Regions from separate parts of the Paenibacillus diazotrophicus genome, predicted to be linked through region 1. Evidence: riboswitches for the same ligand, from Rfam matches in the RefSeq annotation. Region 1 holds a riboswitch; each other region holds the start of a gene.
What was found. Region 1 has a riboswitch for cyclic di-AMP ahead of ACAN54_RS29090 (resuscitation-promoting factor). Riboswitches for the same ligand answer to the same signal wherever they lie in the genome.

Region 1 (3,147 bases):
AGACTGCATTTATGCAGTGGACTCTGGAATCCGATGAAACATTAGCTGACTTGTGCAGCCGATTTATTCATCGTAAACTGTATAAATATGTAGAAATGGATCACCTTGACTCGGAGACGATTGATGAAATCCGCCGCAGTTTTGCGGGGGCCGGGCTGCATCCTGATTACGATCTGGAGATTGATTATCCGACAGATCTTCCTTATGATGTTTTTCGTCCAGGGGAGGGTTTTGACAGCAAACAAATTTTGCTGCTGGACCGTCATGATAAACTGCGGGAGATCTCTGAGGTATCCGATATAGTCCGTTCGATCAGCGGTATTCACCGCGGCCGGTATCATCTTTATTTTCCGCAGGATAAGCTACAGAATGTGCTTACACAGCTGCCTGTTTCCATTGCTGAGATCTTTGCAAAATAATACAAAAATTTCTGGAATTCATCATAGAAAACAATACTGAAAGGATGATGCAGCATGCGCTTATTCGACACACATACTCATCTGGATGCACCGCAATTCGACGAGGACCGCGAGGAGGTTATTGCACGCGCTTTAGAGGCTGGGGTCAGCAAGATGATTAATATTGGATTTAATCGGGAAACGATTCCAACGACAATGAAATTAGCAGAAACGTATGATTATATTTATGCAGCAGTAGGCTGGCACCCCGTGGACGCGATTGACATGAAGGAGGGGGATATGGACTGGATTGCCTCTCTGTGCAGCCATAAAAAGGTGGTGGCTATCGGAGAAATCGGGCTCGATTATTATTGGGATACTTCCCCCAAAGAAATACAGCAGGAGGTATTCCGCAAACAGATTGGTATGGCACGGGAACTGAAAATGCCTATCTGTATACATAATCGTGATGCGCACGAGGATGTGGTACGGATTTTGAGGGAAGAGAAGGCAAATGAGATTGGCGGTGTCATGCACTCCTTTTCGGGGAGCTGGGAAACGGCTAAAATGTGCCTTGATCTAGGGTTTCATTTGTCCTTTGGTGGACCTGTAACTTTTAAGAATGCCAGAGTGCCGAAAGAGGTGCTTGCGCAGACTCCAATGGACCGGCTTTTGATCGAAACGGACTCTCCATATCTCACGCCCCATCCCTTCCGTGGGAAGCGAAATGAGAGTGCATATGTGAAGCTTGTCGCCGAGGCAGCCGCGGAAATAAAAGGAATTGATTTACAGGAATTAGCTGAAATAACGTATGCGAACGCACTGGAACGATTTGGGATTGTCTGAAAACGGGAGTAAATCCGGTGAAAAAAGAAGTATAGCCGATATATTAAACTTTTTTAATAAAAAAACGGCCGATTATTACAATATTTTAATGATTTTTTTGCGTAAACGTGGTTGAATCGTGCTTTACAACATGCATCAAAACAGGATATCATCTTTTCAGTGAAGTGAGCTGTTGTTACTGTGACAGTCACATTTTCATGGATCGTCTCGCTGAGTCTCCGTATGGAGAACGGGGGAACCAATAATGATCTGCCGCATGTCCGTACATAGGGTACAACACAGAAATGCCGCAGACTTTATTTGATTTCTTCACGTGGTCTTTGGGGTGAATTTGAGGGCAACCGCCGTGAGCGGGTGACCTGAGATAGGGCGTCTCTCTTATGCCCGAACCCGACAGCTAACCCCGTAAGCGCAAGTAAGAGAGGAAACCTCGTGCATAAACATTCCCGCGTATTCTGACACCCGGAGAGCCACGAAAGAGTCCTCTGTGAACTCTTTTTAGGCTTTTTTTGTTTTTTGAATAATGTGAATGTTTCCAGCATACTGTTGTATAACAGATGTCTGGAGTAGCTATGCCGAGCAGGCGATCCATGAGCAGGAAACGCTAAAGCAATGCGGGCGTATCCTGTGCAATCTCAAACCTAGTTTCGTCAGAAGTGATACAGTCACCTTTGCTATACAACTTGGACGACGGGGCTATGTAAGGAGGATGGAGAGAATGGGCGTATTCCAACCAGAAGTATCCCATGATTCGCAATCATCCAGCAGGTCTTTCGCATTACGGTGGAAGCAAGTGAATCCTCGCGTACTTTCACTTGCAGGCGCGGCATCAATCGTTATCGCGCTAGTAATTCTGCTGTACGTACACGGTCAAAGCTTTAAAGAAATAACTTTAGTAATAGATGGAAAGGTACAGACGCTGGAGACGCGGGATACGCTGCTCAGTGATGTGCTGGCAAAAGAACAAATTTCGCTGCAGCCGCAAGATGCATTATCTATTGGCCTTAGTGATGAAATAAAAGACGGCGACCGTGTCGTAATCAACCATGCGCAGGCTTTTAAGCTAACAGCGGATGGAACAACCAAAACGCTCTACACGACCGAAGACACCATCGGTCAGGCGATTGACAAACTGGGCATCAGCCTGGAGAGCTATGACAAGATTTACCCTTCTCTCAACACCGCAGTTTCTGCCGACATGGAAATCAAAATTGTCCGGATTAACAAGCAAGTGGTACAGCGGACAACAAATTTGCCTTTCCGGGTTATTAAAACCGCAGACCCCTCCCTGACAAAGGGAACTGTAAGAGTTGCGCAAGCGGGCAAACCGGGCGTTATGGTCCAGCATATCGAGAAAATCTATCAAGATGGCGAGCTGGCATCTATGCGCATGGTGGGCAAGGAAGTACAGACGGTTACCAAAGACAAAATCATTGCTATTGGTACCAAAGCACTTCCCAAGGCTGCTGTAGCCACTACTGCAACTTCCAATTCAACCACTACCACAAAAACATCTAAAGTCAGCACAAACAGCAACAATGTTGCGAGCAAAGCAGGTATAGATTTTGAGTACAAAAAAATAATCAAAAATGTATCCATGACGGCTTATTCTTCTGAAGAACCTGGGATTGGTACACGTACGGCCTCCGGCACACGCGTAACGGAAGGTCGGACCATTGCTGTGGATCCAAACGTAATACCTATCGGCTGGTGGGTGTATATTGAGGGTCTTGGATTTCGCCGTGCAGAGGATACCGGCGGTGCCATTAAAGGCAACAAGGTGGATGTCTACTATGATTCCCTGAGCAATGCCCGTAACTTTGGGCGTAAATCACGTACAATTTATGTGATCGGGCCTGTGAAGCCAGAGCTGAATTAAGCAGCAGTTTTTTGCAAATTAGCA
Region 2 (3,147 bases), on a different contig from region 1:
TGATATGGTCGGTAGAAGCGGTCTTCCACTCCACTGTATCAATGAACTTGACAAGCGGACGAAGAATGCTGCGATACCGGGAACGTAGTACAATTAAGCGCACTCCCGGATTCCATTCCTCCCACTTCTGTTCCATTTTGTTAATTTCTTCTTCATCAAATCCAACATACACGGCTACCACATTATCCGTTAAGGACTTGGCATAGCTGATGGAATGCAGAACTGCACGGGTTACACCTGCGACAGGAACAACTACGGTGCTTCCTTTGATACAAGGTTTATCCGTTTCCGGACAAATACGCAGCTGATCTGCTGTATTGAGATAATGGCGGTGAATCCGGTGGAACACGAACATTACAACCGGCAGGAAGATAAAGGCCATCCATACACTCGAGAACTTCGTGATGATAAAGATCAGAGTAATGGTCAGGGTAGTAAGCATCCCCACCGTATTCACAGCAAATTTATTTTGCCAGCCTTTAGGTTTGGATTTATACCAGTGCACCATCATACCAAGCTGGGACAGGGTAAAAGGAATGAATACACCCACTGCATACAAAGGAATCAGACTTTCTGTATTTCCATGAAAAGCAGCGACAAGCAGGGCTGATAATACACCCAAGAAGATAATGCCGTTAGAGAAGCCCAAACGGTCGCCTCGGACCATAAAGGCATGGGGCAGATATTTATCTTTGGCAAACATAAACGCCAGCAGCGGGAAAGCTGAGTAAGCCGTATTGGCTGCAAGGAAGAGAATTACAGCAGTAATCCCTTGAATGAAGAAGTACAAACCACCGCGTCCAAAAGTAGATTCAGCAATTTGGGATACAACTGTAGCTTTGGTATCCGGTGTAATTCCGTACCAGTAGGCGAGCAGCGTGATTCCTGTAAACATACTTCCAAGGATAATTCCCATCATCATCAAGGTTTTGGCCGCATTTCTCTCAGCAGGTGCCTTGAAGTTTGGAATTGCGTTCGATACCGCCTCTACTCCTGTAAGGGCCGAACAGCCGGAGCTGAAGGCTTTAAGCAGTAAAAACAAACTGACATTCGATACAGCAGCCCCGATTTCTGGAACATTGGCATGGGCTCCGCCGGTTGCATATTTGAATATTCCCGCAATGATCAACACGAAGATCGATACTACGAACAGATACACAGGAATAGCAATGAACGATGCAGATTCCGTAACGCCTCGTAGGTTGACAAGGGTCAAGAGCAGAATAACGGTTACGGCGATTAGAACACTATGATTATGAAGATTAGGAAAAGCGGATGTGATCGCATCCGTCCCTGCCGACGCACTAACCGCAACGGTCAAAATATAGTCGACCAGAAGCGATCCGCCTGCTAAGAGTCCAGTAGGAACCCCGAGGTTGCTCTTGGCAACGATATACGCGCCTCCGCCTTGCGGATAAGCAAAAATAGTCTGGCGATAGGATAAAATCAAAATAGCCAGCAAGCCCAATACGGCTAATGCAATTGGCAATGAGTACCAGATAGCTGTGAAGCCTGCGGCTACCAGCACAATCAGGATTTGTTCCGTTCCGTAGGCTACAGACGAGAGCGCATCAGAAGACAGGACAGCCAGTGCTTTCACCTTGGATAACTTTTCATGATCGAGTTCGTTCGACTTCATCGGACGCCCGATCAATAGTCGTTTTACCTTGCTTACCATTGTAGTAACAGTTCCTCTCTTTGCTTACGTTGAAACGGTAATACCGTGCGCTGTTTTCATTGGTGGATTTCATAAATGCAGGCACAAAAATAAGCATACGGAAATGATCCGCATGCTTACGCATCGTCATTATCCCACCGTTGCTTACGAGGTTAGCTGGCGGATTCGGGCTGTGGTAGCCCTACGGTTATAGCCCTTGCGGACCGTTCCCGATTCACCCCTTTGGCGCTTGGCCAATGTTGGTTCCCCCGTTTTTCCTTACAGAAAATTCAGCGCATATTCAACTTCTCACAAGGTCTAATGATAGTCTACAATGCCTCTTCCGTAAAGCGGTGAAAAAAATGAAAAAAGAATGAAAAAACATCCAATTTACGCAAAACAAAGATGAGGGATATAGCGATCTTTCATTCTCTGCGAATATCCCTTCATACCGGGTTTTTTCATGATTTTTATCTATATTTGTGTCAGAAATTTCAGGAATGATTGCCCTCTATATTCTGCTGTGGCTCTGTCTAGTCTACGGTGTCCTCTTTACGCCCGGTCCAGAGCAAAATCGTGATTAGAGCAAATGCGATCAGGGCAAGCAAAGGGATCGTAATGAACCCGAAAAAATTAAGATAATCTTTATTACAGGGTACGCCAATCGTACATGGGAGCACCTTGCTGAGTGCAGGAATCTTCTGCTCGGCATAATGATAAACACTTATGCTACCCCCAATTAGACTTAAAGGAAGCACATAAGGAATTATCTTTTTGTCATTCCGGTATGTGGCAATGCCCAGCAGGATGAGCTGCGGGTACATAAATATACGCTGGAACCAGCACAGCTTACATGGCTCGTACTTTAGGACCTCGCTAAGATACAAGCTTCCCGCTACCGCAATAACGGACACGAACCAGGCCAGATAGAGACAGTGGCGCCTGCAGAACGTAGAGAACTTCATCACTCGGCGCTCACTGCTTCGGAAGCAGACTTCATCTGTGCATCTATGGCTTCCATATTGAATGGCTCCTCTACTTTGTATCCATTAATAAATACAGTAGGTGTGGAGGTGACTCCGGTATCCTTGGCAAGAGTAATATCCTTTTGCAGTTCACTTTCATAGGTCCGTTCCTTGATATCCTTGCGCAACAGATCTAAATCAATGGGCAGCTTTTCCTTCTCTGCCAGATTCACCAGAAAATCCTGTGTAGCCCATTCAGCATTTTCATCCCCTTGATTCGCATAAATTGCATCGTAATACTTCCAGAAAGCATCACTATTCTGATGGTATACCGAGAGGGCTGCCAGAGAGGCCGTTTCAGAATCCGGACCGATAAAGGCCATATTTACGAAGTAAATAGCTGCTTTATTCTGATTCACATATTCCTGGGCCAGCTGTGGCTTGATGACACCTGCAAAATTGGCACACGCCGGGCATTTGAAATCACCGAATTCGACGATTTTAACCGGTGCATCCGCTTTGCCC
Region 3 (3,147 bases), on a different contig from region 1:
ATTAAGCGCACTCCCGGATTCCATTCCTCCCACTTCTGTTCCATTTTGTTAATTTCTTCTTCATCAAATCCAACATACACGGCTACCACATTATCCGTTAAGGACTTGGCATAGCTGATGGAATGCAGAACTGCACGGGTTACACCTGCGACAGGAACAACTACGGTGCTTCCTTTGATACAAGGTTTATCCGTTTCCGGACAAATACGCAGCTGATCTGCTGTATTGAGATAATGGCGGTGAATCCGGTGGAACACGAACATTACAACCGGCAGGAAGATAAAGGCCATCCATACACTCGAGAACTTCGTGATGATAAAGATCAGAGTAATGGTCAGGGTAGTAAGCATCCCCACCGTATTCACAGCAAATTTATTTTGCCAGCCTTTAGGTTTGGATTTATACCAGTGCACCATCATACCAAGCTGGGACAGGGTAAAAGGAATGAATACACCCACTGCATACAAAGGAATCAGACTTTCTGTATTTCCATGAAAAGCAGCGACAAGCAGGGCTGATAATACACCCAAGAAGATAATGCCGTTAGAGAAGCCCAAACGGTCGCCTCGGACCATAAAGGCATGGGGCAGATATTTATCTTTGGCAAACATAAACGCCAGCAGCGGGAAAGCTGAGTAAGCCGTATTGGCTGCAAGGAAGAGAATTACAGCAGTAATCCCTTGAATGAAGAAGTACAAACCACCGCGTCCAAAAGTAGATTCAGCAATTTGGGATACAACTGTAGCTTTGGTATCCGGTGTAATTCCGTACCAGTAGGCGAGCAGCGTGATTCCTGTAAACATACTTCCAAGGATAATTCCCATCATCATCAAGGTTTTGGCCGCATTTCTCTCAGCAGGTGCCTTGAAGTTTGGAATTGCGTTCGATACCGCCTCTACTCCTGTAAGGGCCGAACAGCCGGAGCTGAAGGCTTTAAGCAGTAAAAACAAACTGACATTCGATACAGCAGCCCCGATTTCTGGAACATTGGCATGGGCTCCGCCGGTTGCATATTTGAATATTCCCGCAATGATCAACACGAAGATCGATACTACGAACAGATACACAGGAATAGCAATGAACGATGCAGATTCCGTAACGCCTCGTAGGTTGACAAGGGTCAAGAGCAGAATAACGGTTACGGCGATTAGAACACTATGATTATGAAGATTAGGAAAAGCGGATGTGATCGCATCCGTCCCTGCCGACGCACTAACCGCAACGGTCAAAATATAGTCGACCAGAAGCGATCCGCCTGCTAAGAGTCCAGTAGGAACCCCGAGGTTGCTCTTGGCAACGATATACGCGCCTCCGCCTTGCGGATAAGCAAAAATAGTCTGGCGATAGGATAAAATCAAAATAGCCAGCAAGCCCAATACGGCTAATGCAATTGGCAATGAGTACCAGATAGCTGTGAAGCCTGCGGCTACCAGCACAATCAGGATTTGTTCCGTTCCGTAGGCTACAGACGAGAGCGCATCAGAAGACAGGACAGCCAGTGCTTTCACCTTGGATAACTTTTCATGATCGAGTTCGTTCGACTTCATCGGACGCCCGATCAATAGTCGTTTTACCTTGCTTACCATTGTAGTAACAGTTCCTCTCTTTGCTTACGTTGAAACGGTAATACCGTGCGCTGTTTTCATTGGTGGATTTCATAAATGCAGGCACAAAAATAAGCATACGGAAATGATCCGCATGCTTACGCATCGTCATTATCCCACCGTTGCTTACGAGGTTAGCTGGCGGATTCGGGCTGTGGTAGCCCTACGGTTATAGCCCTTGCGGACCGTTCCCGATTCACCCCTTTGGCGCTTGGCCAATGTTGGTTCCCCCGTTTTTCCTTACAGAAAATTCAGCGCATATTCAACTTCTCACAAGGTCTAATGATAGTCTACAATGCCTCTTCCGTAAAGCGGTGAAAAAAATGAAAAAAGAATGAAAAAACATCCAATTTACGCAAAACAAAGATGAGGGATATAGCGATCTTTCATTCTCTGCGAATATCCCTTCATACCGGGTTTTTTCATGATTTTTATCTATATTTGTGTCAGAAATTTCAGGAATGATTGCCCTCTATATTCTGCTGTGGCTCTGTCTAGTCTACGGTGTCCTCTTTACGCCCGGTCCAGAGCAAAATCGTGATTAGAGCAAATGCGATCAGGGCAAGCAAAGGGATCGTAATGAACCCGAAAAAATTAAGATAATCTTTATTACAGGGTACGCCAATCGTACATGGGAGCACCTTGCTGAGTGCAGGAATCTTCTGCTCGGCATAATGATAAACACTTATGCTACCCCCAATTAGACTTAAAGGAAGCACATAAGGAATTATCTTTTTGTCATTCCGGTATGTGGCAATGCCCAGCAGGATGAGCTGCGGGTACATAAATATACGCTGGAACCAGCACAGCTTACATGGCTCGTACTTTAGGACCTCGCTAAGATACAAGCTTCCCGCTACCGCAATAACGGACACGAACCAGGCCAGATAGAGACAGTGGCGCCTGCAGAACGTAGAGAACTTCATCACTCGGCGCTCACTGCTTCGGAAGCAGACTTCATCTGTGCATCTATGGCTTCCATATTGAATGGCTCCTCTACTTTGTATCCATTAATAAATACAGTAGGTGTGGAGGTGACTCCGGTATCCTTGGCAAGAGTAATATCCTTTTGCAGTTCACTTTCATAGGTCCGTTCCTTGATATCCTTGCGCAACAGATCTAAATCAATGGGCAGCTTTTCCTTCTCTGCCAGATTCACCAGAAAATCCTGTGTAGCCCATTCAGCATTTTCATCCCCTTGATTCGCATAAATTGCATCGTAATACTTCCAGAAAGCATCACTATTCTGATGGTATACCGAGAGGGCTGCCAGAGAGGCCGTTTCAGAATCCGGACCGATAAAGGCCATATTTACGAAGTAAATAGCTGCTTTATTCTGATTCACATATTCCTGGGCCAGCTGTGGCTTGATGACACCTGCAAAATTGGCACACGCCGGGCATTTGAAATCACCGAATTCGACGATTTTAACCGGTGCATCCGCTTTGCCCAGTCTTGGAAGCTCACTGTAATTGAATTGAACCGCTTCGCCTGAACCTGCATTGGAAGAAGAGTCCTTCGATGCCAAAAGAATAAGCACGGT
Region 4 (3,147 bases), on a different contig from region 1:
GCGTGTGCGAACTTGCCTTCACCGACATAAATGCCGACATGGGATATTCCTTTGCCGCTTGTATTAAAGAATACAAGATCGCCTGGTCTAATGTTATCGCGGGATACGGCAGTACCCATTTGATATTGGGAACCAGACTGGTGAGGAAGGTTGATTCCAATCTTATCAAACACATACATGGTAAATCCGGAGCAATCAAACCCGTTAGTCGAAACTCCGCCGGATACGTATTTAGTACCGATGGCTTTGTCGATAACCTGGTCCATCTTGGAGTCTGCGAAAGCGCTTCCCGCTCCGATGGTAAGAATGATGGAAAAACTGAGTAGTGCGGCTGCCAGCTTCTTCTTCAAAAGTAAATACCCCTTCCAAATGCCTACGAGGTTAGCTTAAGGGTTCGGTTGAAGGTCCCCTATGACCCCTCTGTGAATAGGAGGTCAATTCACCCAAAATCGGTTCCCCCGTTTCCTTAATAATTAAGGAACTCGGCACGACTGTTGATTAGGATTAGCTTACGGATCAAACAATGACAAAACCTTTGTAAATCAGGTTTGAATAATTACAAAAATGTTACTATCGACTTACTGCGATAATTGTAACAAAGACAGAAGCAGTTGGCAATCACTAAAAGCATATAAATACATATTTTTTGAGCCTTTTAAGAGAAAAATGCCTAATTTGCGCTTGTTTATTACTCCGTGAGTTAGAGGTATGGAAGATGTATCTGGAATATTTATCAAAAAGGGTGTTTCAAAGCTCTAAAAAGTGTGTAAAAGGGAGAATAAGGAAAAGGAAAAACCCGGAAATGATTACGGCAATAATCAGTTCCGGGCTCGTATAAGTTACATTTAGTTGTTAGAGGTGTGATTTTGAGGGGATAAAAACTTCAATTAGTCGTAGGCAACGGTCTTGTAAGCTGTAGTGCTCATCACTCGTTTAGCGCCAACGTAGCGGTTGGCCCAGTAGGCTTGACTCAGCGAAGAAATATTTACACCGCGCGAACTGGAAGATTGTGCGAATTTGCCTCCACCGACATAAATGCCGACATGGGAAACTCCTGATCCAAAGGTATTGAAGAATACCAGATCGCCTGAACGCAAGTTGTTCCGTGATACGGATGTTCCCAGGCTGAATTGTGCCTTGGACGTGCGTGGTAGGGTAAGTCCGACACTTTTAAAAACATACGAGGTGAAGCCGGAGCAATCGAAACCGTTTGTGCTGGTGCCTCCGAATTTATAGGTGGTTCCAATAGTTTTAGCAATGACGCTGTCCATCTTCGAATCAGCGGAAGCGCTACCAGCTCCGATGGAGAATACCATTACTAGTCCAAGTGCTGCTGCGGTACATTTTTTCTTAAAATTCTGACTTCTCAAAAGATGTACTCCTTCCAAGGCCTGCGAGGTTAGCTTAAGGATTCGGTAGAAGGTTCCCCTATGACCCCTCTAAAGCGAGATCAATTCACCCAAAATATGGTTCCCCCACTTCCCGGTGCAGGGAATTTGGCGTTTTATGCACCAGAAGAGCGACGTGTCGACAATTTGCAAATGCTTGTAAGTTTATTGTGTTTGAATGTGCTGCGTCTTAAAGATTACAAATTTGTTACTAGTAGTACAGGCATCATTGTACCAGAGGATTTACAGTTTTGCAAATACACTTATTTACTTTGTAATCCAAAAAAAGAGTCCCGCTCCCTCAAGGAGCAGTGACTCTTTTATTATGCCGGCAAATTGCAGTATTTATTGTGGAAATGATTTACTGGACCAGAGATGGTATTGTGCGGCGATTCCCCACATTTTGAACAGTGTAGTGGGGAGGGGAGAGAACTGCCTCAGCAGAAGTGCCGGCATCCCGGGACAAAAGATCGACATCCCGCCACAAGCAAGCATCATTACCAATCCCCCTGCTCCCATCACCGCCGATACTCCCACTGAAGGAATGATTACTTTCAGACAGACCAGCAGAGAAGACAGAGTTCCTGTACCACCTGTATAACCGAACTGCATGTACAGCAGCATTTTTCGGATGAAGAATAGATATAATAGCCAAACCAGAATGTAGGGTACCAATTTCAGCAGCAGCTTATAATCCACAATTCCGGTAAGCAGCAGATCGTACATTTTGGGAAGAAGCCAGTAGAGCGGCAGCGCTGTAAGCACCCATTCTGCAAGACTGAACAGCAACACCGGAAGCCCATATAGCCGCATACCCGGAAAAAAGAACATTCCACGCTCGCCTTTACGTTCCTGATGAAGCTCATGGAGCAATCCTGCCCGGATGAATGGGGATAGCAGGAGCCTTATTGCACTTAAACCCAGCAGCATCCAGAGCCATTGTTGAACACCGGAATGGGTACTTAGTGCGATCTGCCCCTCCACATAATACAAAAGTCTGCCCATTGCACTGCCACCTGCATCCTGATCAGGGTAACGCAGCAGTATCGGAACTACTGCGCTTTTAACAAACTTGTACATGAAATAACTCCAGAACAGCCTGTAGATAAACAACAGAATCAGTATATAAAATTGTTCTTTCATGCTGTGCCAGCCGCGGGATATCGATCTTTTCACAATCCTTCACCTCACCAGACAAGAGTTCCGAGCAGATTTTCAATTAGGTTGGTTATGCTAAGCGTCCAGCGTGAGAGCGTGTCGGGTTCCAGTTCCGCGAGTCTGAAATTATTCAGATGCCTGCTCTCCAGCAGGATGGAGTGCCCGGGATCAATCTCTGCCGATACCAGCGGCGCTTTGTAGGAGAGTTGAAACGTAGTTTCCCTGTCTTTTGCATTCCAATATCTTTGAACGGTATATCCATCCGAAAAGGTGAACTTCACAGGCACCTCTCCGTACTGGCTGCTCTTGTTGCTCACGGTGACCGATGAATCATAACGGGGATTTTCTGTGCCGGTCCCTTTTTTGTGAAGGGTATTGATAATGTCATCTACAGCAAAGTCAGGAGCGCCGCCACTGTATACATATTGATCAAAGTAGGCTTGCCATGATTTTTTGGTCACTTTTTCTACGGTCTTTTGAAAATCGGCAGTGGAAGGGTGCTGGAATCGGTATTTGCGGGCATAGGCAGCCATGATGGCATCCATGGTTTTGGTGCCCACTTGCTGTTCAATGTCTTTGAGCACCAGTTTGCCCCGGATGT

Region 2: linked by a shared signal. The riboswitch ahead of ACAN54_RS06610 (APC family permease) and the one ahead of ACAN54_RS29090 (resuscitation-promoting factor) in region 1 are both predicted to bind cyclic di-AMP.
Region 3: linked by a shared signal. The riboswitch ahead of ACAN54_RS02580 (APC family permease) and the one ahead of ACAN54_RS29090 (resuscitation-promoting factor) in region 1 are both predicted to bind cyclic di-AMP.
Region 4: linked by a shared signal. The riboswitch ahead of ACAN54_RS29480 (C40 family peptidase) and the one ahead of ACAN54_RS29090 (resuscitation-promoting factor) in region 1 are both predicted to bind cyclic di-AMP.

What each region holds. Positions count from the first base shown of each region.
Region 1 covers NZ_JBGJZN010000014.1:47,340-50,486, reverse strand. Annotated here, with positions in the region: gene ACAN54_RS29100 (HD domain-containing protein) at 1-419, shown strand, start outside; gene ACAN54_RS29095 (TatD family hydrolase) at 474-1,244, shown strand; cyclic di-AMP (ydaO/yuaA leader) riboswitch at 1,443-1,671, shown strand; gene ACAN54_RS29090 (resuscitation-promoting factor) at 1,963-3,123, shown strand.
Region 2 covers NZ_JBGJZN010000001.1:1,452,963-1,456,109, reverse strand. Annotated here, with positions in the region: gene ACAN54_RS06610 (APC family permease) at 1-1,678, opposite strand, end outside; cyclic di-AMP (ydaO/yuaA leader) riboswitch at 1,805-1,963, opposite strand; gene ACAN54_RS06605 (disulfide oxidoreductase) at 2,191-2,622, opposite strand; gene ACAN54_RS06600 (DsbA family protein) at 2,622-3,147, opposite strand, start outside.
Region 3 covers NZ_JBGJZN010000001.1:580,392-583,538, reverse strand. Annotated here, with positions in the region: gene ACAN54_RS02580 (APC family permease) at 1-1,586, opposite strand, end outside; cyclic di-AMP (ydaO/yuaA leader) riboswitch at 1,713-1,871, opposite strand; gene ACAN54_RS02575 (disulfide oxidoreductase) at 2,099-2,530, opposite strand; gene ACAN54_RS02570 (DsbA family protein) at 2,530-3,147, opposite strand, start outside.
Region 4 covers NZ_JBGJZN010000016.1:17,430-20,576, forward strand. Annotated here, with positions in the region: gene ACAN54_RS29475 (C40 family peptidase) at 1-350, opposite strand, end outside; cyclic di-AMP (ydaO/yuaA leader) riboswitch at 356-498, opposite strand; gene ACAN54_RS29480 (C40 family peptidase) at 888-1,316, opposite strand; cyclic di-AMP (ydaO/yuaA leader) riboswitch at 1,374-1,512, opposite strand; gene ACAN54_RS29485 (hypothetical protein) at 1,734-2,531, opposite strand; gene ACAN54_RS29490 (M1 family metallopeptidase) at 2,576-3,147, opposite strand, start outside.